4 regions of the Lysinibacillus sp. NPDC093692 genome follow, and region 3 is predicted to be linked to each of the others. Evidence: riboswitches for the same ligand, from Rfam matches in the RefSeq annotation. Region 3 holds a riboswitch; each other region holds the start of a gene.
The links. Region 3 has a riboswitch for S-adenosylmethionine ahead of ACQKN4_RS22920 (O-acetylhomoserine aminocarboxypropyltransferase/cysteine synthase family protein). Riboswitches for the same ligand answer to the same signal wherever they lie in the genome.

Region 1 (7,523 bases), on a different contig from region 3:
CACCAGGTCCCCCCATCCCGATTGCTGTAGCTGTACCGGCAATATTACCTGTACCTACGCGACCAGATAATGCAATAGACATTGCTTGGAAAGATGAAATCCCCTTTTCCGATTTTTCGCCTTTAAACATTAAAACAAACATATCTTTAATGTGTCTTACTTGTAGGAACCTCGTAATGATTGAAAAGAAGAGCCCAATTAACAAAATGCCATAAATAAACCACGGTCCCCATAAAATCTCATTCATTTTCCCAACGATTGCTTCCATTTTACCCCTCCAATTTGAAAAATATTACTTTGAGTCATTATAGTATTACACTTTTCAGAAAATTACAACATTATATTTAAGTAACAAAAAGTTAGTATTTTTCTAGTTAATTGGAGAGGTCATTCACTACTTAATTATATAGCCAATGTTTCGAAGAGCATTATTAATAAAATCACGTATATAAACAAAAATCTCGTCACGCTCTACTTCATGAAATAGATTATGATAACTGTTTGCCCATTCTTTAAATTGAAACTCTGTAAAGTCCTGCAGATGAAGCCAATTACGAGTTTGTTTAGTTTCAGTAATATTATCTTTTTCAGCTGTCATCACTAACATAGGTCTATTAGGGAATTCTGCCTTAGGCAATAACACTATATTACGCATCATTTGCTGTAGTTCTCGATACCATTTCACTGAAACAACTGACGAAAAAGGAACTTCATCCTTCATCTCATCTCTACCTTCTACACTGCGCGTTAATGATTCTATAGTAATTTCATGAGTCAGCTTCACATTTGCAGTCAGGGCACTTAAACTAGTTAAAGCATTTGATAGTTTACCTGGCAGTAGCTTTAAATGAAGCCATGGTGAGGTTAAAATAATTCCTGCGCATTCATATTTTCTTTTTTGCATGGTATGTAGTAATAGTGTCGCACCAAGCCCATGCCCTATTAAAAAGACAGGTAGATTATACGAAAAAGCATTCTCGATTAAATGCCTAGTATATTTGTTGTATTCTTTAAAATCTTCATCGTGAACATTTGAAAACCCTTTATTCACTCCATGATTAGGTAAATCCCCCATGACTATGTGGAAGCCTTCCAATCTTAATTTTTCTATAAGCCATGCATACCAGCGGTGATTTTCATATGCCCCATGAAGAATTGCAACCACAGCCTTTGCTTGTCCATCAGCTTCCCATTTCCACATTTCACATAGTCCTCCTAAAAAAATAATTACACAATGATTATAACGGAATATCTAGCTCATTTTAATTTAATATTTCCATCAAGTTGCGTATTTGATACGATAATATTACATCATAGAAAGAAAAGAGGCGATTCTCATGATCTATCCATTTAAAGGGAAAACACCCAATATTGATCCATCAGTATTTATTGCCGATTATGCAACCGTTACTGGTGACGTAACAATAGGTGCTGAAACAACTATTTGGTTTAACACAGTTATTCGAGGGGACGTATCACCGACAATTATCGGAAAAAGAGTTAGTATTCAAGACCTCTGTTGCTTACATCAAAGCCCTAAATATCCACTAATTATCGAAGATGAGGTAACAGTCGGACATCAAGTAACTTTACATAGCTGTACGATTCGTAAAAAAGCCTTAATAGGTATGGGCTCTATCATATTAGACGGAGCGGAGATTGGAGAGGGTGCATTTATTGGGGCAGGTAGCCTTGTTCCTCCAGGCAAAGTCATTCCTCCAAATAGCTTAGCATTAGGGCGTCCCGCAAAAGTTGTAAGAGAATTAAACGATGAAGATAAAGAAGATATGGAACGCATCATACATGAATATGTAGAAAAAGGCCAATACTATAAATCTCTTCAACCAAAAAATAAATAGTTATTTCAACTTAATCAAAGCAGCTCCACGTTTGCTTGGACAACCTAGCCATACACGATTATATATGGAGTTTTTTTTAGTATAAAAACAGTGAAAGGGGCAATAGCATGTAGAGCCCCTTTCTGTAATAGTATCTTAAAATATTGGTCCAGCTACTTTATTACTTTAGCTGAATAGTTTATAAACCTGCTTTTTCTTGTAATGCGTCTGCTTTGTCTGTTTGTTCCCAAGGTACATTTAAGTCTGTACGACCAAAGTGACCATATGCTGCAGTTTGCTTATAAATTGGGCGACGAAGGTTAAGCATTTTAATAATCCCTGCTGGGCGTAGGTCAAATAGCTCGCGTACCCATTTTACAATTTCACTTTCCGTAACTTTTCCTGTCCCGAATGTATCAACAGCAATAGATACAGGTTGAGCAACACCAATCGCATAAGCTAGTTGTACTTCAGCTCGATCTGCTAAACCAGCTGCTACGATATTTTTTGCCACATAGCGGGCTGCATATGCCGCTGAACGGTCTACCTTAGTTGCATCCTTACCAGAGAAAGCACCACCACCATGACGGGCATAGCCACCGTATGTATCAACGATGATTTTACGTCCAGTTAGACCAGCATCTCCTTTTGGACCACCAATTACGAATCGACCAGTTGGGTTGATGAAATATTTAGTCTCGGCATCTAATAATTCACTTGGAACAACTGGAGCAATAACAAATTCTTTTAAGTCTGCTTGAATTTGCTCAAGTGTAGCTTCTTCGTCATGCTGTGTAGAAATGACAATCGTATCAACGCGCACTGGTACATTGTTTTCATCATATTCAATTGTCACTTGTGTTTTTCCGTCTGGACGTAAATAACCTAGTTCATCAGATTTACGTACTTCCGTTAAGCGACGAGCCAATTTATGCGCTAAACTAATTGGTAATGGCATAAGCTCTGGTGTTTCGTTACATGCATAACCGAACATTAAACCTTGGTCACCTGCGCCAATTGCTTCAATGTCAGCGTCTGTCATAGAGCCTTCACGTGCCTCTAATGCTTGGTCAACACCTTGAGCAATATCAGGTGATTGTTCACCAATAGCAACAAGTACTGCTAGATTTTCAGCATCAAAGCCATATTTCCCACGTGTATAACCGATTTCTGCTACAGTATCACGAACGATACCTTTAATGTCTACATAAGTAGAGGTAGTAATTTCTCCTGCTACTAGTACTAAACCAGTTGTTACTGTTGTTTCACACGCTACACGTGCGTTTGGATCTTCTGCTAAAATAGCATCTAAAATGGCATCCGAGATTTGATCACATATTTTGTCTGGATGTCCTTCTGTTACACTCTCTGATGTAAACAGTCGACGTTTTGTCATTTGGTTTTCCTCCTATTACTTTTACAAATAATATTTGCGAATTAATACGGTACTCATTACCCATGTCAAGCCCGCTCCTATAGATTGAACTCTAAAGCAGTTGTTGCTGTCGCTACGTTTGCACTGCGCTTTCGTACAAAAAAACAACTGTTGCTGTCGTTTCACTTTCGCACAAAAAACAACTACTACTTTTAACACGAGGTTTTCGAAAGATCCGTCATTATAATAAGGAAAGGACTATATACTTACCTTTACATTCGTTTTTAACAATAAAAAAATCCTTTTCTCACGCTTACTTAACATGAGGAAAGGAATAATGACTTCGTAACCTTTCACTCTTATCGTTCAAGGGGGTTCCCTTGCATCAGGTTGGCACCAGCGCATGTCGTGAAATAGTTCATGCAGGTTGCCGGGTTTCACAGGGCCTGACCCTCCACCAGCTCGGGATAAGAGTATCCGTTCAATATCTCATAATACGTAAAAGGTCGAACGTTGTCAAATATTTTTAACTTCTTTCAGCAAGTGCCCAAACACCCGCTAAAATAGAGAATCTCAGTGTAAGAACACCACGTCCTGCAGCATTGCCGAAAGCGACATCACGTCGGCTCTCGTGTTGTCGCTTTCGCACAAAGAACATCTCCAGGTCTAAGCACAAAACCGATTCCGTTCGCTTTGTTTATCTGTAGCGAAAGCAAAGCGTCAGCTACAGTTATACCATTATTATGAAACCTATTTGTATTATCCTGTAAATTCAAACAAAATAATCCCTACTCTCCACCTCACATCATGTGTTAACATATGTGTAACCCTTTACAGCACATTTTGTAGTGAAAGCAAAGCGTCAGCTACGGAACATGTGGTGGATGAAAATGATTGTAGCCCCTTTTCAATCGAAGACAAGCTCCAACTAATAAAAAACAAGCTAAAACTTCACATCCTGTGCGAACCTCATATAAGCCAAAAGCTTCTAGAACACAATTTTGCTGTGTCGAAAGTGATTGACTGATCACTTATAATAAATAGGGTAAAAAGCATTATCAAAACGAATCAATTTACTTTTTGTCGTTTTCTTGAAAAGTAATAAAATCTGAAAAATAATTTCTGAATTAGTATAGATTATTTAAGCAATTGTGTTATACTATTTTTGAAATTAAGAAAATCTCCCTCAGACTCAAGGGAATACTATAAAAAAGGATGGTATTTAATCGATGAATTCAGTAGAAATTGCAAACGAACTGAAGGAATTATTAAGCGGCGGTAACATTAATGTTCAACTTTCAGTACCACAATTAGCTGAAAAAGCTACTTCTCGTGGTGAAGCTATGTTAACAGTAGATGGCGCAGTTCGTGCAGAAACTGGCAAATACACTGGTCGTTCACCTAAAGATAAATATACGGTAGAAGAAGAGAGCACAAAAGATAAAATTGACTGGGGAAAAGTTAACCGACCAATTTCTTCTGAAGTGTTCGATAACTTATATGTAAAAGTAGTAAAATATTTAAAAGAACGTGACGAATTATTCGTATTCAAAGGCTTTGCTGGTGCTGACAAAGATTCTCAATTAAGCATCCAAGTAATCAATGAATATGCTTGGCACAATCTGTTCGCTCATCAATTATTTATCCGTCCAACTAAAGAGGAATTAGCTTCTCATGTTGCTGACTTCACAGTTATCTCAGCTCCTAATTTCAAAGCAGACCCTGCCGTTGATGGCACTGCTTCTGAAACATTCATCATTGTATCACTTGAAAAGAAAATCATCCTAATCGGTGGTACTGAATACGCTGGTGAAATCAAAAAGTCTATTTTCGGTATTATGAACTACTTATTACCACAACAAGGCATCCTTTCAATGCACTGCTCAGCAAACGTTGGTGAAGCTGGTGATGTTGCATTATTCTTCGGTTTATCTGGTACTGGTAAAACTACTTTATCAGCAGATCCTGACCGTAAGCTTATCGGTGACGATGAACACGGATGGTCTGATAACGGTGTATTCAACATTGAGGGCGGTTGCTACGCAAAAACAATTAACCTTTCTGCTGAAAAAGAACCAGAAATCTACAACGCAATCCGCTTCGGATCTGTTTTAGAAAACGTAGCTGTTGATCCAGAAACTCGTGTTTGTGACTATGATGACGGTTCATTAACAGAAAATACACGTGTAGCTTATCCAATTCAATACATTGAAAATATTGTTGATCCATCTGTTGCTGGTCACCCAAAAACAATCATCTTCTTAACAGCTGATGCATTTGGCGTATTACCTCCAATCAGTAAATTAACAAAAGAGCAAGCAATGTACCACTTCCTAAGCGGTTTCACATCTAAACTTGCTGGTACAGAACGTGGTGTAACAGAGCCAGAACCAGTATTCTCTACTTGCTTCGGTTCTCCATTCCTTCCACTTCCAGCAACAGTTTATGCTGAAATGTTAGGTCAAAAAATTGACGAGCACGGTGCACAAGTATTCTTAGTGAACACTGGTTGGACTGGTGGCGAATATGGTACTGGTAGCCGTATGAAGCTTTCTTACACTCGTACAATGGTGCGCGCTGCAATTGATGGTAAATTAACTGATGTTGAAACAATTCAAGATTCAGTATTCGGTTTAAACATCCCAACTACTATTGAGGGTGTACCAACTGAAGTGCTTAATCCTCGTGATGCATGGGCAGACAAAGCTGCTTATGATAAAAAAGCTGCTGAACTTGCTGGTTTATTCAACGACAACTTCAAGAAATTCTCAAATGTTTCTGAAGCTATCACAAACCTTGGTGGTCCATTAAAATAATTTACTAAGCAAAGGGAACGATTTCAGTCGTTCCCTTTTTTTATTGTTGAAAGAGGAAATTTTTGTGAAAATGAGGGAGATTTCCATACTAAGCTACTCGCTATCCTATGTATCTAGCCACTTCCTCTACTTTGTTTTTTGCTGCCGCTTCGATTTCGCATTCAAAACAGTAGCGTTTTAAATTAATAGTAGTTCGACAACATACAAAGGGAACGATTCAAGTCATCCCCTTTTTTATTTTCCCCTATTTTAGAAAAGTCCACTTTTCATATTGTCAACTTTGTGTATAATTCATAATAGAAGTTTTAGGGGGAAATATATGAAAAGAAAGTATAAAGTAATTATTATCATTGTCAGTCTTCTATTAGTATTGTTTGTTGGTGCTGGATTTTTTGCAGGGAATTATTTTTATAATCTCGCTTTAAATCCTAATACAGATAAATCAGCTGTGCTTGATGCTCCGCACAATTCAATCGCTGTTAATCCTAAGGAAGCTAAAGAAAAAGAAGAGAGCGAAAAGTGGTTTAAAGAGAATTACCAGGATTCTTATGTAAAGTCTTTTGATCATTTGAAATTACATGCCTATACGCTTAAAAATACAAACGAAACAAATAAATGGGCAATTGTTTTCCATGGATATTCATCTGATGGCTCACAAATGTCAAAGTATGCTAAGCATTTTTATGATTCAGGCTACAATGTTCTCATACCCGATGCAAGAGCTCATGGAAAAAGCGAGGGTGACTATATTGGGATGGGCTGGCACGATCGACTTGATGTAGTCTCTTGGATTAATAATGTTACCAATTCGGATAAAAACGCTGAAATTATTTTGTATGGTATTTCCATGGGAGGTGCTACAGTGATGATGGCCTCAGGAGAAGATCTCCCTAACAATGTTAAGGCTATAATTGAGGATTGTGGTTATTCCTCAGTTTGGGATGAATTCTCTTACCAATTGCAAGAAATCTTTCATTTACCGGCCTTTCCTATAATGCACTTCTCTTCAATTGTTACGAAAGTAAGAGCTAACTATACGCTTGGTGAAGCTAATACTGTTGAGCAAGTTGCCAAATCGAAAACACCGATGCTATTTATTCATGGAAGTAATGATACATTTGTGCCATCTGATATGCTAAATGAAGTATATGAAGCTGCCAATGTACCGAAGGAAAAAATGATAGTTGAGGGTGCTGGACATGGCGGTGCAGAAAGCGTCGCTGGTGATTCGTACTGGGAAACTATTAATAACTTTTTAGAAAAATACGCAGAGTAAATATCCTTTTATCAACCGTTCAGGTGCCTGTTAAAAAGCACCTGAACGGTTTTTTAAGTCGGCTCGGGCACTTCTTCGATCTACCTAAGCAATTTTCACTAAAAAAACTCCATATTACAAAAGGTAATCAAAATGGAGTTAATTCTCTAAATCCAGTATGCAATTTTCCTTTATTATTCTAAATATCAAAAATAAATGCTTTCAAAACCTTGAAGTAT
Region 2 (7,523 bases), on a different contig from region 3:
ATCTTCAGGAGCAATACCCCACTTTTCTGTTAACAATTTATAGGAACGTTCAGCAATCTCAAGCTTACGCTGTCGATCAACCGCCATGCCTTGCTCATCAATTGTCCCCACTACTAAAGAAGCACCATATTTTTTCACTAGCGGTAAAACTGCGTCAAAGCGCTCCTCGCCATCCTCTAGGTTTATAGAGTTAATAATCGCTTTCCCTTGAGAAAACTTAAGTGCTTCCTCAATTACTTTTTCATCTGTCGAGTCAATTACAAGAGGTACTTTTACTTTTTTTACAACCTCCTGCATAAAGCCACGCATATCTTCTAGTTCATCGCGGTCAGGGTTTGCTAAACAAATATCGATAACATGTGCTCCATTTTTCACCTGGGCACGCGCGATTTCTGCAGCTTCCTCAAACTTCCCGTCAATAATTAAATTTTTAAACTTACGAGAACCGATTACATTTGTCCGTTCACCAATAAATAACGGACGCATAGAATCGTCATACACCAATGGATCGATACCAGAAACTACATGACCATGTGTGGCATCTGGTAATTGACGAGGCTTTTGGTCCTTTAGCACTTCTCGAATAGCAGCAATATGTGCTGGAGTTGTACCACAGCAGCCTCCGATAATATTTAGCCACCCCTTTTCTGCAAAGCCTTTTAGCTTTTGTGACAGCGATTCAGGTGACTCATGGTAGCAACCTTCCTCGTCAGGTAAGCCTGCATTCGGGTAACAGCTAATATAGCCTGTTGAAAGCTCTGCTAGTGAACGGATATGATCCGTCATAAACTCTGGTCCAGTTGCACAGTTTAAGCCAACTGATAATGGCTTAATATGCTCGATGGAAATATAAAAAGCATCAATTGTTTGACCGGCCAATGTTGTTCCCATCGGTTCAATTGTTCCCGATATCATCACAGGTAGCTCTTTTTCAGTTGCCTTAAAAGCACGAGATACCCCCAATGTTCCTGCCTTAACATTCAACATATCCTGACTAGTTTCTAGCAACAGAACGTCGGCTCCGGCTTCGATTAATGCCTTGGCCTGAACATAGAAGTTTTCCTCTAACTCATCAAATGTAATACCACCTGTAACTGACAAGGTTTTTGTAGTTGGTCCCATAGCCCCCGCTACAAAACGTGGCCAATCGGATGTAGAAAACTCATCTACTACTTTGCGTGCAATTTCCACAGCACGTGTATTGATTTCTTCTGCCTTCGCACCAAGATCATATTCATTTAATACAAGTGGTGTACTTCCAAATGTATTTGTACAAATAATATCTGCTCCAGCTTCTAAATATTTTCTATGAACTTTTTCAAGCACATCTGGTCTAGTTAGCACGAGATTTTCATTACAGCCATCATATTCCTCGCCGCCAAAATCCTCTGCTGATAAATTTTCATTTTGTAGCATTGTACCCATTGCGCCATCAAGAATTAAAATTCGTTTCTCTAGTTGTTCTTCAATCAAGTGCTTAGCCATTTATACTTACCCCTTTTTTCTGTTCATCCAATTGCTCAATAAATTTCATCAATTCTAGTGTCATGTCATAGCGTAAAAATGGTGTGATGAGGTAAATACCATTGAAATATTCCGCTGCTACTTCTACTAATTCCTTAGCAATTGCAATTCCTTCTAGTGTTGCGCGTTCTTTATCATCGCCACATTCCTTCATACGGGTTAACACATCATCGGATAGTTTGATACCTGGCACTTCATGATGTAAAAACTCCGCACTTTTATAGCTCGTTACTGGCATAATGCCTATATAAATTGGTGTTTCTAAATGCTTTGTCGCCTCGTAAATTTCCACGATTTTTTCCTTTGTATAAACAGGCTGCGAAATAAAATAATCTGCGCCATATTCAATTTTCTTCTCTAATCGAGATACCGCGCGATCTAGTACACGTACATTAGGATTAAAGGCTGCCGCTACAGAGAAATTCGCCTTTTTACGAAGTGGTTTCCCCGAGAAAGATACACCTTCATTTAACTGTTTTATTAATTGGATTAGCTCCATTGAAGATACGTCATAAACGCTTGTGGCCCCTGGAAAATCGCCCACCTTCGTCGGATCTCCAGTCACTGCTAAAATATCGTGAATGCCTAGTGCATTTAATCCCATTAAATGTGATTGAAGTCCAATTAAATTACGATCCCGGCATGTTATATGAGTTAACGGTCGTACCCCGTGTGTTTCTTTCAGTAAGGCACCCATTGCGACATTACTAATCCTTGGGGAAGCAAGTGAATTATCTGCCATCATGACTACATCTGCGCCCGCCTCATATATTTTTCTTGCTCCTGCAATAAAGCCTTCAATTTCTAAATGTCTTGGTGTATCTAACTCCACTATAACGGAGCGTTCACGTTTTACTTTTACATGTAATGGTTCGTAATTTGCTGGCTCAGCCTCACGGACAATCTCTACTTTTTCTGGCTTTGCATACTTTTCTTCGACTGGGGATAACTCCTCTAAGTACTTTTTCGCTGCAGCAATATGCTTTGGTGTCGTACCACAACAACCACCAATTAAACGTACCCCCTGATCACGAAGCTCTACAGCTGCTCGACCAAAATAATCTGCCTCCGACTCATAAACGACACGGCCATCCTCTACATCAAGAAGAGACGCATTCGGATACGCTGACATAAATGCTTTCTTAGGAAGCTCTACACCTTCAAATGCTTGTATTGTATGGTGGGGACCTAAGCGACAGTTAACACCTACGAGATCAGCACCTAGCGCTTCAAGTTCATGTAAAGCGTTATTTAAGCTCATTCCATTTTGTAAAATCCCTGGTTCGTGCATAGAAATTTGAGCAATAATCGGTAATTTCGTTTTAGCTCGTAGCATTGCTAAAGTCGCTGTTAACTCTTCAAAATCATAATATGTCTCCAGTAAAAGGCCATCTGGATTTCCTGCAAGTAAAACGGTTGCCTGCTCATCAACTGTTGCTAAGATTTCCTCTAACGTTGCATCGCTTTTTCGAATACCACGGATTCCCCCAATAGTACCTAAGACAAATTGTCCACCATCTGCCGCTGCTCGTTTTGCAATCGTTATAGCAGCTTCGTTAAACTGCTGCACACGAGATTCTAATCCATAGCGGGCTAATTTTATGGCATTAGCTCCGTAAGTGTTCGTTTGAATAATATCGGCACCTGCCGCTATATACTCTCTATGAATCTTTTCAATTAATTCAGGTCTTTGTATATTCATTTCCTCGTGGCAATACTCCAAGCCATAGCCGTATAAAACTGTACCAATTGCACCATCTGCTGTAAGAACATGCGTTTTTAACCTTTCAAGCAATCCCATAAAACTAGCCTCTCTTCCTTTATTTATCAATTATGCCTCGGCATAATTGCATCCGGAATCGGCTTTGTGCTTAGGCCTGCACGAGGGCCGACACGATGTCGGTCATTTCGGTAATGCCACAGGAGGTGGCGTTTTTACCGATGCAGGTCAGTTAGCCATTATCGCATGGGTGCGATGGTTTTAGGCTAACATCCCCAAAGCACTCCTTTCCGATTCCGTGACAACCGCCGGAGGCTTTAACTTCTTTCAGTGGATATTTGGTACCCGCTGAAAGAAGTTAAAATAAAAAAGCCTTCTTTTACAAAAAAAGAAGGCTTTAACGTTTCGTCATTGTTTTTTCCTTCTCATCTTCGACACTATGGTCCTCTGGATTTAGCACCTGACAATAAGTTGGTTGCTGAAGCTTCATAGGGCCAGTCCCTCAGCTTCTCTTGATAAGAATGTTGTATGAATTTTTTAAATAATTAAAAGAATCATATCGTTTACGAACGATTGAGTCAAGACTATTTCACAGAACAGAGGTAAAACTTCACGAAAAATACCAGATTTTGATTTAAATCAAACAATTACGATAGTTTTTCAGCAAGCTCCTCACCAATTTTTTTACCATTTTGAATACACGCACCTATGCCTACTCCGAAATAAGAGCACCCCGCTATTGATAAATTCGGATAGTTTTTCTCAAGCTCTTGTACGAGACCTTGCAACGCTTCACGATGTGCCAAATCATATTTTGGCATTTGGTCGATCCATTTTGTCACATCCACAATTGTTGGTGTTTCCTCAATACCCAAGCTTTTTCTTACATCCTCTAGAGCAACCGCTGCTAACTCTTCATCTGACATCAAACGCAATCTCTCATACTCAGGGTTAATGCTCTTATAAAAAAGTCGAACTAGTAATTTTCCTTCTGCTGACGTGTGTTTCCACTTGCGACTTGTCCACGTTGCTGCATTACAAATAACATCTGAATTATGTGACGCAATATAGCCTGTTCCATCCGCCGGTAATCTATTATCGGGTACATCAAACCCTAAGTAAATCGTAATGGCGGATGCAGTATTGAATTGTTCAAAATAGCCGTTCAAAGATTCATCCTGCACTAAGCTTTGTACCGCTTCATTTGGCAGTGCCATGACAACATGATTTGCTTCAATTATTTTACCGCTTGCTAATGTAACGGAGTACTGATTCTCCTGCTTTTTAACACTTGTAGTGGCAATCCCTTTTATAATTTCTACATCCGTTAATGTTTCTTCAAGTCGATCAATTAGTGATGATAAACCATTTTTAAATGAAATAAATTTTTTATTAGCGGCTTTCAAAAATTGTTCCCTGTTTGCATCAAAGCCTTTAATAATACTACCGTAATCGTTTTTGTAATCGATTAAATACGGTAAAGTGGAAGCAATTGAAAGTTGATTTAAATCTCCCGAGTATACACCTGCAAGTACGGGCGCTATTTGGTTTTGAACAAGCTCCTCACCTAAATAGTACGTTAGAAATTCCCCAATCGAACTTTCCTTAGTAAACCCTTCATTTGGCATGGTTAAATCCGTTAATGCTTCTTTTTTACCTTGCTCTGATACAAGCGTGCTTTCCTCAAGAGATTGTAAGCTCATAGGAATACCAAACGTTGAATCCGCTGGGATAGCATGTAGCTCATTATTTGTGTAAATATACGAAACACCCGTTTCGTTATACACAAGATTTTGTTCAAAATTAAGTTCTTCTACTAATTCCATAACACCTTTATGACGCGCTACTATAGAATCAGCACCTGTTTCCAAGATAAAGCCTTGTTCATATGCAGAATGAAGCTTGCCACCAAGGTATGTATTTTTTTCAACGAGTACAAGCTTTACATGTAAGTTTTTCTCCTGAACTTGGCGTTGTAAATAATGCATCGTACACAAACCCGTAATTCCGCCACCTAATACAACAACTGTTTTCATATTAACCGCCCCTATTTTTAGTTCTTAATTTCAGTATAAACTTTTTTTATCGAAAATTACGTTAAACCCTTTACAAATTTAGCAAAAATGGAGCTATCCAGCACATGGGATAGCTCCATTTTTTTCTATGTTCAATTAGTATATATTGAATTTAACAGCATATTTTCACCGGTATCTTTTATCTACCTAGCGGATCGTATATATTAATAGTTGATATAGTGTTATTTATAGCTTTTCACTTCATTAATTTAAATTTTGTGCAAAACTAGCTAGTTCTTCAGCGGAATTTTTCACTTCATTAAAAGCAATACCTAATTGACTTAGTACTTCTACTATTGCTTGTACTTCTTTTTCCATCTGTCCATTTTGTTCTTTGGCTTCGGTCATAGCGTCCAATATGTTAGTAAATTGACCTTCCGTTTGAACCATATTTTCCTCACCAGAAGTTACCTCTTCTTGAATATTACTAAGCGAGTGAACAAGTTTATCAGTCCGCTCATTCGTTTTATGTAGTAAAGTCGCAACCGATGTGACAGATTCCTTTGTTTGAATCGATAGCTTTCTCACTTCATCTGCAACAACACTAAAGCCTTTACCCGCTTCTCCAGCGCGAGCCGCTTCTATTGCCGCATTTAAAGCCAACAAGTTTGTTTGATTAGCAATATTTGTCACAACATTCATAATCGATTCCATTTCCCTTGACATATCTGCCAACTGTGTAATATTTTCCGCTATACCATCAAGCGAGTTAATAATATTACTCATATTTTGCGATTGATTCTTTAATCGTTCACGACCCTCTAATGCCTGACTCTCAGCCATAGTCGACACTTGAAGTGATTTTTTTGCCAGTTGTTTAATTTCATCCGATTGTTCGCTTAAGCGATAAAACGAGTTGTTTGTTTCCAATGATATTGTGGCAAGACCTTCCGAAGACGCTACGATCTTTTTCTCTATTACTTCTTTTCTACGTTCTATTTTTTCATGAAGTTGCTCAATGGTATGCTCAAAAGCCTCTAAAACTAACTGTTGCTCAAAATTAGATATTTTCGAGATAGCCCTAATTGTATTAAGTTGATCCATTGGATGATGAACATGTTCTTCAACTAAGTCAATAAATGATGCCGTTAAATCTTGAAAAGCACAAATATACCATTGTGTTTTAAGCCCGATATGTACATGTACTTTAGCAATTTTAACTCTTCTTTGATAAAAATCATCATCAATCGTACCATTAAACATTTCAATAATATGACGTCTTAAAGTAATTTTCAGCTTCTCTACAGAACTATGTTTATTAATAATATCTACTAGAGTACGTTCAGTTACAATCATTTCATAAAATCGATTAACAATGTTATCAATATTGCCTTCTACAAAAGGTTGAAAGGCTTTTAAATATTGTAAATCCCGCTTCGTCAATTTAAGCAAATCAATTTGCTTTTTTATTGAATGGCGATTCGCTATATCCATTTTTACAATGTATTGCTCTAAATCTAACGCCGTTGTCTTTCTCTGTTTTTGAAAAATCACACATTTACCCTCTTTCATGCCGTGTACTTTTAAAAGCTGAGAAAAATTTAATTCCATTCACTAAAAAATAAAAAAACATCACCATAAAGTAGAATTGATTTCCATTCGGGCTAGGCGCCTTCCTGTGGAATTGTCATCCCTAACTTTTAGTGAGAACACCCTCAGGATATTTATATATATATTACCTGTGACTCTGTCTTTTGTTACGGGCTACAATCAACTAAAAATGGTAACTTTATAATTAGCTATCGCTACTAACTACCTTTCAAAATCCCTCATATACCTTATACATTTTATAAATAGCTGTCAATTTTCAAATATACATTTTTTACCATTAATTGAACAAAAAGTACCTGTTGTCTTACTTATTATCTAAAACAGAAAAAAAGCTACCACAATACTTTTGGGTAGCCAATTGACATCATCTCTGTTTTTTTTATGCTTATTTTTCCTTTGTTTTAGTTCGAGGTAATACCACTTTATTATATTGATATTTTTACCACCAATCACAACTGATAATATATACCTATCTATTGCACCGGAATTGAAACTTATTATCCATTCAACAAATAGCGATAATTAATTCTAAAAACCTATTACTTTTTAATAAAAAATACTTACTTTCCTTTCAATTCTTGCAGTAAAATTGCCGCCTCCGCACTTCCTGCATCTGCTGCAAGTCCATACCATTTTATAGCCTCTTTAATATT
Region 3 (7,523 bases):
CCAAAATAAATTAGTCCAATAACCCCTGCTACAAACCCTGCAATTGTAACATACTGCTCTACTTTATTTTTCCATTTTATAGCCAACGCCCCACACCACCTTTAAATAACGTGGATTTTTCGGATCTGCTTCGATTTTTTCACGTATTTTTCGAATGTGTACAGCCACAATATTTTCTGCATTGTAAGCTTCCTCATTCCATACACGCTCATAAATCTCTCCTATCGAAAATACACGTCCTGCATTTTTCATTAGTAATTCCGTAATTTTATATTCGATTGGCGTTAATCGAACAGGTTCGCCTTCTAAGTTGACTTCCTTTGCATCTTCATCTAATACAAGACCGTCGATTTCCACCTTTGCTGCACCTTCATTGTACGTCCCAAGTTGTACATAACGTCGCAGCTGAGATTTCACACGAGCCAATAGCTCTAACGGATGAAAAGGCTTTGTAACGTAATCATCTGCGCCTACAGATAGACCATGAATTTTGTCGCCATCCTCTGCCTTTGCACTAAGCATAATAATTGGAATATTGCGCTCTTCCCTAATTTTAAACGTCGCTGTAATTCCATCCATATTCGGCATCATAATATCTAAAATAATTAAATGTACTTCATTGTTTTCTAATTTTTCAATTGCCTCTAAGCCGTCAGCAGCTTTAATGACATTGTAGCCTTCATTTTTTAAATAGATTTCAATACCATCACGAATATCTTGATCATCGTCTGTAACAAGAACTGTTAGTTTCGTCATGATATACACCTCGCTCTCAATAAATAGTGTACCTTTTAAATCTTAAAAACCAGTTATTATAAAAATGAAGAAATTCTTAAGATTTTAATGAATCTCATCACCAAAACGTGTGGTTGATTTCCGTTCCGACTGGGCGCTTTCCCGGGGGGCGTCCAGTCGGAACGGAAATCAAACTTATATACAGGATATTAGCAAGTCAATAACATAGTATCCCTTCTAAACAAAAAAAGACAAAGGTGCTATCAATCGTTCAAATGGTTGTACCTGTTAGACGAATTAATTAGAAAAAAAGACATTGTTAATAATAGCCCCACAGCCCATTAACATTAATAATACAGATTTATCAAAAAGTAAACAATTACCATTTTCCTTTTTCTTTCATTTATTAACCTACAGTAGGCTTTCTTTTAACGGGAGGTTATAATATAAACAACAAAAGGAGCGAAATTATGTATAAAACAATTGAAGAAACAGCCATCGACCTTGGTATGCCAGAGGATCAAATACTTCGCTTAGTTTACGAGGGCCGTATTCGTTCAGTATACGATGGGGACCAAATACTGATTAATAGCGGGCAGTTTAGTACTTATTTTGATCAGCTAGATCGTATTAAAGAGGAAATTGAAATTTGGCGGAATACTCCTATTCCAGAGGATATTGATGTTAAAGATGAGGATTAAAAAAATGCCTATCATTCAAACAAATTGAGCATTGTTGAATGATAGGCATATCTATTATATTGTTACGACAAACCCGGCTCTTTTACCGATAATTTCGGCATAATCTTCTACCATTACACTGGCTGTTGGATACATACCTGCCCCAGGTCCAACTAGCGTTAAAGTACCAATATAATTTGTATCCAATGCCACTGCATTATTGACGTCATCAACAGGATAAAGCGGATGTTCTTTATCTACTAATTGTGGACCAACCTTTGCGATCACTTTCCCATCGGCTAGCTTCTCAACCTCAGCAACGTGGCGGTAACGCAAGCCTTTTTCGCACGCTTCTTTTACTTGCTCTGCCGATATACTATCGATGCCAACTACCTCGACGTCAGCCCAATCTGGTTGTTCACCAAATGCTAAAGCACTTAAAATCATTAATTTTTTAAAGGCATCCTGCCCGGAAATATCATTATATGGATCTGCCTCTGCATAACCTAAATTTTGCGCCTCTTTTAAAGCAGTTTCGAACGACCAGCCTTGTGAACGCATTTTCGTTAAAATATAGTTGGATGTCCCATTTAAAACACCTTGAATACGACTAACATCATTGACAAGCAAAATGTTTTTCATCGTTTTAATGACTGGTACACCACCAGCGGTTGTTGCCTCAAAGCCCACAAACACACCATTTGCTTTTGCAAGGTCCTGTAGCTCTAAGCCTCGCTTTGCAAACATTACTTTGTTAGCTGTGATAACATGACATTTATGTTCAACAGCGCGCTTTAAGTAAGTAAATGCTGGCTCCTCATTCACGATCGCCTCAAAAACAACTTGCATACCTGGTTCAGCTAAAACTTCATCCATACTAGTTGTCATTAAATGTGCTGTCCCTGGTACGCGTTCACGGCTGGCGTCTGTAACTAAAATTTTTGCTACTTCTAGCTCAATGCCTAATTTATTTTTAAGCTCTTCACGCTTTTCGTTTAATATATGGTAAATTCCTTGACCTACCGTTCCAAATCCTAATATAGCTGCCTTTATAGTTGCCATTTCTGTTATTCCCTCCAACTTACATTCCGCAGTTTCATTATATTTATTTCGTCTCAGCTTAATTCGTACAGATTTTGAATTGTTCGCTGACTTTACAAAGCAGGTCAGTTTGCCGTGTTTAACACTTCGTCTTCAGACAGATATTTAGTCATGGTGTTTCACTCTCACTACAAAAAATATTCTGAATGAAAATACAGTCTGTGAAACACACAAATTCAAATAATTCAAAATTTAACTTATTGAAGATTGTATCGTAAATACATACATTGCACAAGAAAAATCTTTCTAGGATGGACATTTGTTTCCCCTAGAAGTGCAAAGGAAATCGTTTTCATTCCTTTTATTATATGATTTTTCACTTGATCTATAAAATAATTGAACAAATATTGACGATTCATATAAAAATAAGGATCATCACAATAGTGTGGGGTTGATTTTCGTTGCGGCTGGGCGCTTTCCTGGGGGCGTCCGATGAGCCGCTTCACTCGCATTGCTCGCTCCAGGGTCTCATCTGTGACGCTGATCCCCAAGGAGTCGCCCAACCTCCACTCCAATCAACTTATATTTGTTTAATTTTAACAAATATCACCCATAGCTTTTGGCGATGAGCCAAAAATAAATGCCTTTCTTCTATTATATTTATGTAAATACATTCCTAAAAATTGTTCTTTTGAAATATATTAATAAAAATTTTTTCAATTATGTTACTATATCTTCCAACATCTAATTAAAAAGCTCATTCCCTGTAGCAGCAGAGAATGAGCATAATTATATGAGGGATTTAACTAGCTTTGGCTAGTAATTTATAACGATATTGTGTTAGCACTTGTTGCACCAGTCTTATTTCCTCTAGCTTAAAATTTGGTATTGCATACGTACGTTCAACTAATTGGAACGTGCCGTATTTTAAGTAATACTCTGTCGCAGGTAGAGGAATATGACTTGCTCCGTAGCCTTCATAAGTCTCAAAAACTTCTTTTACTGTATAGCCTTCTTCTTTGACATAAACAAACTCCTTAAAAGCTGAATGTCCAAAGTTCTCTTGCCATTTACTCTCAACTGATGCAAGTATGTTTTGAATGGACATGTTGTTCACAAAAACATGACCTTCATTTAACTCATAAATAAGATAAGATGCAATGTTTTGCGCACTATACACATTTCCCATTTAAAACACTCCTTTATCATCAGTATTGGTAGATAAGAGTAGTTACTGACTTAGCAACTACTCCGCTTCATATATTTCAAAAGTGGGGGAGCACTTATGAAAACTAAATGTCGAACGATTTTCTTATTTCCTAGTATAAAACAAGGATTTAAACAAGTCAACAATACTTATTGAATTACTAGGTATTATTTTTAAAGAATTTCAGTTACCTTTACCGAATGAGGCAAGTGGATGATGCAGCAACGTTTTACGTATTACCAAATGAGGCCTATCGAATGGGAAAACACGTAAACGCTACAACATTAGCCAATTTCTTTTATTTATTAGGCTTCTACTTGTTGTTGTGAAACTGTTACTTGTTCAATAGCTTGTTCTAAATCTGCAATAATGTCCTCTACTGCCTCTAAACCGATGGATAAGCGAATGAGCGACTCGGTTACGCCAGTTTGGATTAGCTCCTCAGCTGATAGTTGCTGATGTGTAGTAGATGCTGGATGGATAATTAATGACTTCGCATCCCCTACATTTGCTACGTGCGAGAATAATTTCACACTATCGATTAATTTACGCCCTGCTTCACGCCCACCTTTAATACCAAATGTAAGCACTGATCCGAAGCCATTTCTCAAATACTTTTTAGCTAACTCATGGGTAGGGAAATCTTCTAAGCCATTGTAATTTACATATTCCACAGATGGGTGGTTTCGTAAATATTCAGCTACCGCTAATGCATTTTCATTGTGTTTAGGAATACGCAAATGAAGCGTTTCTAAACCTTGTAATAAATTAAATGCTGCATCTGCACTTAATGTTGGTCCAAAGTCGCGTAGTAATTGCACTCGCAGTTTTGTGGCAAATGCAGCCGCTGCTGTGTCAATACCATAACGCAAACCGTGATAAGAAGCATCTGGCTCTGTAAAGCCTGGGAAGCGTCCACGAGTCCAATCAAACTTCCCTGCATCTACTACAACGCCACCTAAAGTTGTACCATGGCCGCCAATCCATTTTGTTGCGGAATGAACAACGATATCTGCACCGAAATCAATTGGTGTAGAGCCATATGGTGAAGCAAATGTGCTATCAATAATTAATGGTAAGCCGTTTTCATGTGCTACATTCGCTACTGATTCGATGTCTAGCACTTTTAAACTTGGGTTACCGTAAATTTCAGCGAACACTGCTTTTGTTTTATCTGTAATAGCTGCTCGGAAATTTTCTGGATTTGTTTCGTCTACAAAAATTGTTTTAATACCGTAGTTTGGTAGTGTGTTGGCGAATAAATTATAAGTACCTCCGTACAAAGAGCTACCTGCAACAATTTCATCACCTGCCCCTGCTAGATTTAAAATTGAAAATGCAATAGCTGCTGCACCAGATGAAAGTGCTACCGCTGCTGTACCGCCTTCTAATAAAGCGACGCGTTTTTCAAAAACATCTACAGTTGGGTTTGTAATTCGTGTGTAAATATTGCCAGCTTCCTCTAAGGCAAAAAGACGTTGCGCATGAGCAGTGTCTTTAAAAACGAATGCCGTTGAGCGATATACGGGTACTGTACGAGATCCTGTTACCGGGTCCGGCTCTTGGCCACCGTGTAACAGCAATGTTTCTGGTTTAAAATTTGTCATTGTATACCTCCATATGGTTATTTTTTTACGATGGCACCGGAGATGAGGAGGATTTTTTAAGTAGAAAACAAAAACCCTCTTCAGCTAAGAAGAGGGTTGCGGTTGCAAGTTTTCCTCCCCTTATCTGTCAGATCCAAGTAAGAATCTGTAGGAATTAGCACCTTAGCAAGCTCGTCACTTACTGGTTGCCGGGCATCATAGGGCCTATCCCTCCGCCGCTCTTGATAAGAGTATGTGATTCAATTTCCATCGTTGTTACAAAGTATAAACATAGACATTTTCTCTGTCAACACTAAAATTTTATTTTTTCCGAAACTTCTGTCTGCTTTTTTACGTATTACGAACGCATACATTATTTTAGTGTTACATAATTCATCACTAAAAGTTTCGGGATGAAATTTGTTAAAATATACGCCCTTTTTATTAGTTGATTGGAGTGGAGGCGAAGCCAGCGTCAGCAACAAAGCGCCCAGCCGGAACGGAAATCAATCACACGTTTTGGTGATGAGCTTATTATATAGAAAGGAGGACTTTTATGTTAAAAGCCGTTATCATTTTTCTTCTTGTCGGTTATTTGATTGGCTGTATTCATGGCTCTAAAGTTGCTCAGTTTTTATCTGGGGTAGATTTAAAAAAGACTGGTTTTGGCAATGCAGGTGCCTCTAATGCCACGCTTTCCCTTGGATGGAAATACGGCATATTAGTCGGACTTATCGATATCGGTAAAGGTGTTGTAGCTATAATCGGTGCACATGTCTATCTTGCTGATATAACACAATTAACTGAAGTACAAGTTTGGCTCTTTATTTATATCGTAGCAGCCGGTGTCATTCTAGGTCATAATTTCCCATTTTATATGGGCTTCAATGGCGGCAAAGGAACTGCTTCAATTATCGGGATATTACTTGCGATTGATTGGAAAGTTGGCTTATTTGCACTCATTTTATTTGTTATTTTTTCTTTCGTGACGAGCTTTTTAATTGTCGGTGTACTTGAATTTTATCTCGTTTTTTGCACAGCCACATATTTATGGATTCCTGGGGTCGGCCCAACGTGTATAGCCTTATTTCTTTTTGGTATAGCCATCATTTTGCATATCGAAAATATTAAACGATTGATGCTAGGAACTGAGCCTAAAGTTACCTCAGCATTCAAGAAGAAAAACTAATATCTTTGGATATTTTTGTCTTTTCTATGACCGCGTATTTTCTCGTAACTGCCCATTATCGCTATTACTAGAAAGCATTTGAACACACTAGCTTTTTTACAATAAATAGACAATTTACTTTCTTAATAAAGCATTTTACTAGTCGATGTTATAGAAAATGCTAGAAAGGATGAGAAAGTATGTCTACTTCTGAACAAGCAAAACCGAAACGTAATTTAAAGCCACTCTGGATTGCATTAGCGTTCGCATCCCTCATCATCATAACTTTTTTACCGAACAACGGCGATTTACCTGTAGCTGGACAACGGGCTTTGGCTATTTTAGCTTTCGCGGTCATCCTATGGGTTACAGAAGCAGTATCCTATCCCGTTAGCTCTGCCATGATTATTGCTCTCGTTACAATTTTACTAGGATTAGCTCCATCAATGGAAGATCCCACGAGAGAGCTAGGAACATCAGATGCATTAAAATTAGCATTAAGCGGATTTAGTAATTCAGCAGTTGCACTAGTAGCCGCAGCTCTTTTCCTAGCGGCAGCCATGCAAATTACCAATTTACATAAACGTCTTGCGCTATGGATTCTTTCACTAGTAGGGACAAAAACGAAAGCCATTGTCTTCGGTGCTATTTTAGTATCTATTGCACTCGCATTCTTCGTCCCTTCTGCTACTGCACGTGCAGGCGCAGTTGTACCAATACTACTCGGAATGGTAGCAGCATTTGGTTTACCACGTGATAGTCGACTTGCTGCTTTACTTGTCATTACCTCTGTGCAAGCTGTCTCCATTTGGAATATCGGTATTAAAACAGCAGCAGCACAAAATATGGTTGCTTTAAATTTCATTAAAGAACAATTTGGTGTGGATATTTCTTGGGGTGCTTGGTTGCTTTACGCAGCCCCCTTCTCCATCATCATGTCAGTAGCTCTATTTTTCATTATGATTACACTAATTAAGCCTGAAACAAGTAATATCGAAGGTGGCCGAGAAGTAATCAAAAAACAACTTGCAGAACTTGGCCCACTAAAAGCTCCCGAAATTCGATTAATCATAACATCTGCCGTTTTACTATTTTTCTGGGCTACT
Region 4 (7,523 bases), on a different contig from region 3:
AATTTCATAAAGACCTTTTAATGCTCTTATTTGTATTTCTGGAACCTCATGCGTTAATAGCTGTTTTAACCGATCAATGTATTGTATATTTCTTTTTACAGCTGCAGTATCAATTGCAGCAAATTGGATATTTGTTGTCCAGCTATTAAAGTCTTCAAATAATCGAATAAATACGTCATCCTCTAACAAGACAAATACTCTTCTATATTCGCTTTCAGAATAATGAATGTTCGATTCTTTAATTTTTTCGATAAACAATTCTGGTTGGAAGAGAGAGTATATTTTTAACAGTTGAAAATATTCCTCCTCCGAAATTTTGGTTTTTTCGAATTGAAGACATGTCTCTAATAAATCCTCTATCTGTAAATCAGCAATATGATATAAAGCATTCATCCTAATGCTCCATCGTTTACTGGTCAAATCCTTTTCATAATACTTTTTTAAATAGAGATTAGAAAACTCTTTTATTTTGTGTTCAACTTTCTCATTGCTTATATTTTTCAAATAAGATGAAAAGATTATTTCTATAGCTGCTACTTGAGCTCTCTCTCGGGGTACAAGCACTATAGAGAAAATTTCATCATTGATTAAATAGTTGTACCATTGCTGTGAAGAGTTTTGTAAAAAAGTATCACGCACTTCTGCAAAACGAATCTCCCGCTTGCGCTGAACAAGTATATAGATCGTAAATAAAAATAGAACTGTTAATAAAATACCGCTGACCGTTAAAAGAAAAGGAATCGACAGCTTGATCATAGCCAAAACCTCGCAAAAGTCTTCTTAATTTTTGCTTCTAACAAACGTAAATTAAATGGTTTTACGATATATTCATCGACGCCACCTTCATAAGCATTCAGTGTTGCACCCTCTGAGTTTCGTTCTGACATCATATAAATGATGAACTTTTTCTCATTCGGCATTTCTCGCAAAACGTGCAAAATTTCTAAGCCATTTTTACGTGGTAAAATATCGTTCATCAAAACTAAATGCATATGGCCAGATTTATAGTTATCGGACTGTAAAAAATCATAGCCATCTTCATAGGTCGACACGTCAAAAGTATAATGAGGAATGTCTAAATTTTCGAGTGTCGTTTCTAGCACTTTTCTAAAGATTTCATTTTGTTCAATAATGCTAACCTTTACTTGCTCCGTCGGTTGTACACGATAATCTGTAACCTGTTCTACTGACCAAGTCGGCTGTTCTTCATCTGCTAGTTTGTGCTTATTTTTCTCTAACAATGTTTCAAAATCAACATTATTATTTCTTATTTCAGTAACGGAAGCTTTTAACGCTATTTGTTGAAATTCCCTTTCTTGCGTTAGAATTGCGAAAATTCGTTTTAAAAATGCTTTTACCTCTACTTCACTACTTTGCAGAAAAAATATCCCCCAATGCATGCCATCTGCTAGTTGGAAAAGTAAATCTGTTTTTCGTATTTTAGATTTTAAAAAAGCTGAAATTTGATGATTCACTTGATTACGTTCTATATCAGTTCCTTGTGAGGAATTCGCTACTTTAAAAAAGACTGCAGTCATTGTTAGACGCGAACGAATAACACTCTCACGCAAAATTTCAAAATAACCCTTCACCTCATGCTCCTGCATGATATCTTCCGCAACGATTAATTTATTCATTTGTGTTCACTCCAGTTGATGGAAGAAGCATGTTATTCTTCTTCGTTATTTTTCTATCATTCTTTTGATTTATAAACACAACAACTATAGTAATAAATATGACTAAACAATTTCTATACAAAATTTTTGGTAAATCAATCACTTTTAAAATATTATTATATTTTTGTTATAAACTACAGAATAATACCTCTCCTGACAAAAAGTTATATTTTTCTGATAAAAGACAGCCTTTTTATAATAAGAAGAAAGGGTATGTAATCTTTTAAATTACATACCCTTTCAAACTACAAAAAACACTATTTTATTCCAGCTTGTCGACTCATCCTGTCAGCGCCAAATCGGAGTAAAAATCAGCCTTTGTTTATTATTCAATTCTTTCGATAACAAGAAAAAGGGTATGTAAGTTTTATACTTACACACCCCTTTAAATAAATTATTTAACTGGCACAACTGAGCCTTTCCATTCTTCAATAATGAAGTCTTGGATTTCTTTAGATTTTAATACTTCTATCAATTTTTTAATTTCTGGTTTTGTTTCATCACCAGCACGTACAGCTACAATATTTACATAAGGAGATTCTTTATCTTCAAGAGAAATTGCATCTTTCAATGGATTAATATTGTTATCGATTGCAAAGTTCGAGTTAATTAAAACTGCATCGCCTTCATTATTTTCATACATTTGTACAAGCATTTCTGGAGCAGTATTTGCATCGAATTTGAAGTTTTTAGGGTTTTCTGCGATATCTTTTATTTCTGCTGCTGTTTTATCAACGCCATCTTTTAATTTAATTAAGCCCTTAGCTTCTAACAATGAAAGCATACGACCGTGGTCTGAAACTGAGCTAGAAAGTAAAATTGTTGCACCTTTTGGTAGATCCTCAAGAGTTTTATATTTTTTAGAGTAAATTCCGATTGGTTCAATGTGAATGGCACCAGCATTTACAAAGTCGTAGCCATTTTCTTTCATGCTAAGCTCTAAGAAAGGTAGGTGTTGGAAATAGTTTGCATCAAGTTCACCTGATTCTAAATGTTGGTTTGGTAATACATAGTCTTGATACGTTTCAATTTTAAGATCGATACCTTCTTTAGCTAAAGCTGGCTTTGCTTTTTCCAAAATAACCGCATGAGGCGTATTAGAAGCACCTATTGTTAATGTTACATTTTCTTTATTGTCTGATTTATCACCAGATGATGCGTTTGAGTTTGTATCATCTTTTTTGCCAGCACCACAAGCAGCTAAGGCTAATACTAATACTGATAAAAATAATCCTGTTAAAAATTTCTTCATTTTATTGCACTCCCTTTTAACTAATTTAAAATATGTTAGCGGCATAAAACCGAAATAACTTTTTTGATGTTCGTAGCGAGATACGCTTTTTTCTTTTTAGCGTTTATCTGTTTTGGCTGTAATTAAGTCGCCAATCCATTGAATAATAAATACTACTATTAAGATTAATATAGTCGCCATTAAAGTTACATCTTGGCGATTACGTTGGAAACCATCTAAGAATGCTAAGTTTCCTAGACCGCCTGCACCGATAATACCTGCCATCGCAGTATAGCCAACAAGTGCTACAGCCGTTACAGTAAGACCAGAAATAAGCGCTGGGAACGATTCTGGAATTAAAACTTTCCAAATAATCGTTGACGTTTTAGCACCCATTGAACGAGCCGCTTCAATAACGCCTTTATCGATTTCACGTAATGAAATTAATACCATACGCGCATAAAATGGTGCAGCTCCGATAATTAGTGCCGGTAAAGCAGCATCTGCGCCACGAATTGTGCCGAGTAAAAATTTCGTAAATGGAATTAATAAAATAATCAAAACGATAAATGGAATCGAACGGAAAATATTAACGATTGAGCCTGTTAAAAAGTTCACCAGTTTATTGGCCCATAGTTGGTTTGGACTTGATAAAAACAATAAGATCCCAATTACTAATCCAAGTATAAATGTGATCACCGTAGAGATTGTTGTCATATACAACGTTTCATACGTAGCTTCCCACATTTTTTCCCAGTCGACATTCGGAAAGAAATTAGTTAGCATTGGCAATCACCTCCGTTTGTACTTCGACTGTATGCAAGTAGCTAAGTGCAGCTGCAACATTCGACTCTGTGCCTTCAATTTGTACAATAAGTGTACCGTACGCACCATTTTTTGTTTGCGAAATATTACCATGTACTATACTTACTTCTACATCACACTGTTTTACAAGATGTGAGATGACAGGCTGCTCTGTTTTTTCTCCTACAAATATTAGCTTTACAAGTTGTCCATTAGGGTAATTTGCTTTAATTTGTGCCACAGTTTCCTGTGTCTCCTTCGTATCTGTAATTTGAGAAACGAATTTTTTTGTAATGTCCGCTTGTGGCGCTTGGAATACTTGTAATACTTCACCACGTTCTACAATTTCTCCAGCTTCCATAACCGCTACACGGTGGCAAATTTTACGAATAACATGCATTTCATGTGTGATTAACACGATCGTTAAACCTAGTCGTTCATTAATATCGACAAGTAAATCTAGGATAGCATCTGTTGTCTCCGGATCGAGTGCGGATGTTGCCTCATCACATAACAATACTTCTGGATTATTAGCAAGTGCACGAGCGATGCCTACACGTTGCTTTTGTCCCCCCGATAATTGTGATGGATACGCTTTAGCACGTCCGTCTAAGCCAACTAGTGTGATCAATTCTTTCACACGTGCCTCACGTTTTGCCTTTGGAACACCTGCGATTTCTAGTGGGAAAGCAATGTTTTCCGCAACAGTTCGAGACCAAAGTAAATTGAAATGTTGGAAAATCATACTGACCTTTTGTCTAGCATCTCTAAGCTTTTGCCCCTTTATGGATGAAAATTCTTGATTGTTAACCGTTACCGTACCAGATGTAGGCTTTTCTAAACCGTTTAACAAACGAATCATTGTACTTTTACCAGCGCCACTATAGCCGATAATGCCATAAATTTCACCTTTATCGATAGAAAGGTTGACGTCTTTAACTGCTGTTAATTCGCCATTCGAGGTCTTGTATTTCTTCGTAATATTTTGAAGCTGAATCATAGCGAATTCTCCTTTTCTTATATCAATTGTGCCTCGGCATAATTGCGTCTGGAATCGGCTTTGTGCTGGCACAAAGAAATCCTTTTCGATTCCATGACATCCGCCGGAGGCTCTAGGCCAACATGACGTTGGTCACTCAGTCGTTGCCACAGGATGTGGCGTTCTTAGACTGAGTTCCTCTATTTCAGCGGCTGAAAGAAGTAAAAAACCCCTTCAACTATAGACAAGTAGAAGGGGTCACGTAACTTATACGTTGAACCGTTCTCTCATCTTTCAAAGATAAAATCTTTGGGTGATTTGGCACCTTTTCACATTTGTGATGGTTGCCGGGCTTCATAGGGCACTTCCCTCAGCCGCTCTTTATAAGAGTTCGATATATTTATATTTTTTAGTATATTCGTACTTTACCACGTGAGTAAAGTCCAGTCAATTTATTTTTTTAACAATTCGTATAAATACGGTACGGATTGAAAGGCATAAACCTTCTCCGTCACTTTTCCGCCTTCACATACAAGTAAACACGGTACACTTTCAATTTTATTTTCATAAGCGATTTGCTCAATAAAGTTAATATTCGCTTTACCAATCTGTAGCTGTGGCAGCAATTGTTCAACAACCGACATCATTTTCGATGCAACTACACACGTTCCACACATTGGTGTATATAAATAAAAAGCAGCCTTTTCACCAGACTGGATAGCCACGTCCCACTGCTCTTTTGACCATTCTTCCATCTTTTTTCACGCAACCTTACAAAATATATTCATTATGGATTGAGAAATGTGCACGAAGCAAAATCGCCGCTAACACCTTTCTCGGAGTTGTCTCTACTTCCTTATATGTTGGCATTGTACGTAAATGCTCGGCCTCTGGATAATGTCTGTCCATTAATGCTCGTAGCTTATCACCCGATGTATCTGCATCAAAAAATGTATAAAGCTCACAGCCTTCATATGGATCAAGTAACTCTTCTAATTGATGCACACCAATTGTACCATTCGTGCAAAGTATTTTAACATGTTCATTTAAAATAGGTTCAATTTGAAGCTTATCCGAACGGCCTTCGACAATTAAGCATTTCCCCTCGAACATAACGCCACCCCCGTTTAGACATATCCCTTATCATTATTATATCAATAAATCTTGTCATTGATACTGTTAGACACCTATTGTTAAGGGAATATACTGGCATTCACCCTCATCCACTATGATGGCAGAATGGATGAAGATAATAAAAAACGTCGGTAGTTTCCGACGTTTTTCTATTACAGGCTTGTCTTATAAGCTTGTCTTATTCTGCAATCATTTCATCGTATTGCTCAGCTGTCATAAGCTTTTCAACTTCTGATGCATCAGCAGGCTCTACAACGATCATCCATGCTTTTTCATATGGTGATTCATTAACGAATTCTGGGCTATCTTCTAAATCTGCATTTACTTCAACTACTGTACCTGAGATTGGTGCATATAATTCAGAAACTGTTTTTACAGATTCTACGCTACCAAATGGATCATCTGTTTTGATTTCGTCGCCAACTTGTGGAAGTTCAACGAAAACGATATCTCCAAGTTCAGATTGTGCGAAATGAGAAATACCGATACGTACTTTTCCATCTTCTACTTTAACCCATTCGTGCTCTTCAGAGTAACGTAAGTCTTTAGGTGTGTTCATGCAAAAACCCCTCCATAAATATGTAATATATTCACTTTCAGTGTGCCATACTTCTTTCATAAAAACAAGATTAAAAGCGATTAAAAGCGGTTATTTCCAAGCTTGCTCAAAATCTGATTCTTTAAACCCTAACGTAACTTTTTTCCCATCAGTTACGATTGGACGTTTAATTAACATACCATCTGAAGCAAGCAGTTCAAGTTGCTCCACTTCAGTCATTTCAGCAAGCTTATCTTTCAAGCCAAGCTCGCGATATTTCATACCAGAAGTATTAAAAAATTTCTTTAAAGGTAGTCCACTTACTTGCCATAAGTTTGATAGTTCGTCCTTTGTTGGCGGTTGTTCGACAATGTGTACATCTTCATATGAAACTCCATTGTCATTTAGCCATTTTTGTGCTTTTTTACAAGTAGTACATTTCGGATATTGAATAAATTGAATCGTCATTTAAAGGCTCCTCTACTATCATTTTTAGGAACTACATTTTCAGTGTATCCCTCATTTTCTGTAGTATACCATCATAACCGTTACGAACCAAAATGAAACAATTATTAACTTATTCCTTCCATATCGTGGGGTTGATTTCCGTTACGGCTGGGCGCTTTGCCGCTGACGCTTCGCTTTCGCGCAGAGCTTCCTGGGAGCGTCCGATGAGCCGCTTCGCTGCAGGGTCTCATCTGTGACGCTGATTCCCAAGGAGTCGCCCAGCCTCCACTCCAATCAACCAATTCATATAGCGTGTGTTTCTTGCATATTTATCCGATTTAATGTAATAAAACCAAGCTTTAGCTACCGGTGTTTTTTCGTGCGAAAGCGAAGTGTTATCGTAGCAGAATCAACAACAGATGTACAATCGCCCTTACTATTCTGATTGATTATGATGTGTAGCCTTAGCGTTCTCATTTGCCATTCATAAAATTTATTAAAGTTCTACGATATTGTTGATTGGAGTGGAAGGCTACTCGACTCCCGTGGGAAAGTGAGACAGGCGAGATCCTGGACTGAGCCGAGCGAAGGAAGCGGCTCGACGCTCGCCCACAGGAAGCCTTGCTCTGTGCGAAAGCGTAGCGGCAGCAACAAAGCGAGTAGCCTGGAACGGAAATCACCCCCTCATTTTAAGAGCTATACTTTTACTTCCAA

Region 1: another riboswitch for S-adenosylmethionine. It lies ahead of metK (methionine adenosyltransferase); the one in region 3 lies ahead of ACQKN4_RS22920 (O-acetylhomoserine aminocarboxypropyltransferase/cysteine synthase family protein).
Region 2: another riboswitch for S-adenosylmethionine. It lies ahead of ACQKN4_RS21835 (bifunctional homocysteine S-methyltransferase/methylenetetrahydrofolate reductase); the one in region 3 lies ahead of ACQKN4_RS22920 (O-acetylhomoserine aminocarboxypropyltransferase/cysteine synthase family protein).
Region 4: another riboswitch for S-adenosylmethionine. It lies ahead of ACQKN4_RS21335 (methionine ABC transporter ATP-binding protein); the one in region 3 lies ahead of ACQKN4_RS22920 (O-acetylhomoserine aminocarboxypropyltransferase/cysteine synthase family protein).

What each region holds. Positions count from the first base shown of each region.
Region 1 covers NZ_JBNNUW010000005.1:239,662-247,184, forward strand. The annotation lists gene ACQKN4_RS08125 (alanine/glycine:cation symporter family protein) at 1-268, opposite strand, end outside; gene ACQKN4_RS08130 (alpha/beta hydrolase) at 395-1,201, opposite strand; gene ACQKN4_RS08135 (gamma carbonic anhydrase family protein) at 1,338-1,859, shown strand; gene metK (methionine adenosyltransferase) at 2,038-3,234, opposite strand; SAM riboswitch class I at 3,570-3,687, opposite strand; gene ACQKN4_RS08145 (hypothetical protein) at 3,740-3,862, opposite strand; gene pckA (phosphoenolpyruvate carboxykinase (ATP)) at 4,443-6,029, shown strand; gene ACQKN4_RS08155 (alpha/beta hydrolase) at 6,349-7,305, shown strand; partial or broken gene ACQKN4_RS08160 (MBL fold metallo-hydrolase) at 7,491-7,523, opposite strand, start outside.
Region 2 covers NZ_JBNNUW010000027.1:29,356-36,878, forward strand. The annotation lists gene metH (methionine synthase) at 1-1,485, opposite strand, end outside; gene ACQKN4_RS21835 (bifunctional homocysteine S-methyltransferase/methylenetetrahydrofolate reductase) at 1,478-3,325, opposite strand; SAM riboswitch class I at 3,667-3,766, opposite strand; gene ACQKN4_RS21840 (protoporphyrinogen oxidase) at 3,892-5,280, opposite strand; gene ACQKN4_RS21845 (globin-coupled sensor protein) at 5,524-6,813, opposite strand; gene ACQKN4_RS21850 (tetratricopeptide repeat protein) at 7,431-7,523, opposite strand, start outside.
Region 3 covers NZ_JBNNUW010000032.1:6,183-13,705, reverse strand. The annotation lists gene ACQKN4_RS22945 (hypothetical protein) at 1-86, opposite strand, end outside; gene ACQKN4_RS22940 (response regulator transcription factor) at 64-756, opposite strand; gene ACQKN4_RS22935 (DNA-binding protein) at 1,206-1,436, shown strand; gene ACQKN4_RS22930 (homoserine dehydrogenase) at 1,491-2,477, opposite strand; gene ACQKN4_RS22925 (hypothetical protein) at 3,259-3,645, opposite strand; gene ACQKN4_RS22920 (O-acetylhomoserine aminocarboxypropyltransferase/cysteine synthase family protein) at 3,969-5,270, opposite strand; SAM riboswitch class I at 5,388-5,501, opposite strand; gene ACQKN4_RS22915 (glycerol-3-phosphate acyltransferase) at 5,806-6,438, shown strand; gene ACQKN4_RS22910 (DASS family sodium-coupled anion symporter) at 6,618-7,523, shown strand, end outside.
Region 4 covers NZ_JBNNUW010000025.1:74,629-82,151, forward strand. The annotation lists gene ACQKN4_RS21315 (HEAT repeat domain-containing protein) at 1-756, opposite strand, end outside; gene ACQKN4_RS21320 (response regulator) at 753-1,637, opposite strand; gene ACQKN4_RS21325 (MetQ/NlpA family ABC transporter substrate-binding protein) at 2,071-2,928, opposite strand; gene ACQKN4_RS21330 (methionine ABC transporter permease) at 3,025-3,693, opposite strand; gene ACQKN4_RS21335 (methionine ABC transporter ATP-binding protein) at 3,683-4,711, opposite strand; SAM riboswitch class I at 4,975-5,080, opposite strand; gene ACQKN4_RS21340 (thioredoxin family protein) at 5,143-5,445, opposite strand; gene ACQKN4_RS21345 (toprim domain-containing protein) at 5,462-5,803, opposite strand; gene gcvH (glycine cleavage system protein GcvH) at 6,003-6,383, opposite strand; gene ACQKN4_RS21355 (arsenate reductase family protein) at 6,474-6,830, opposite strand.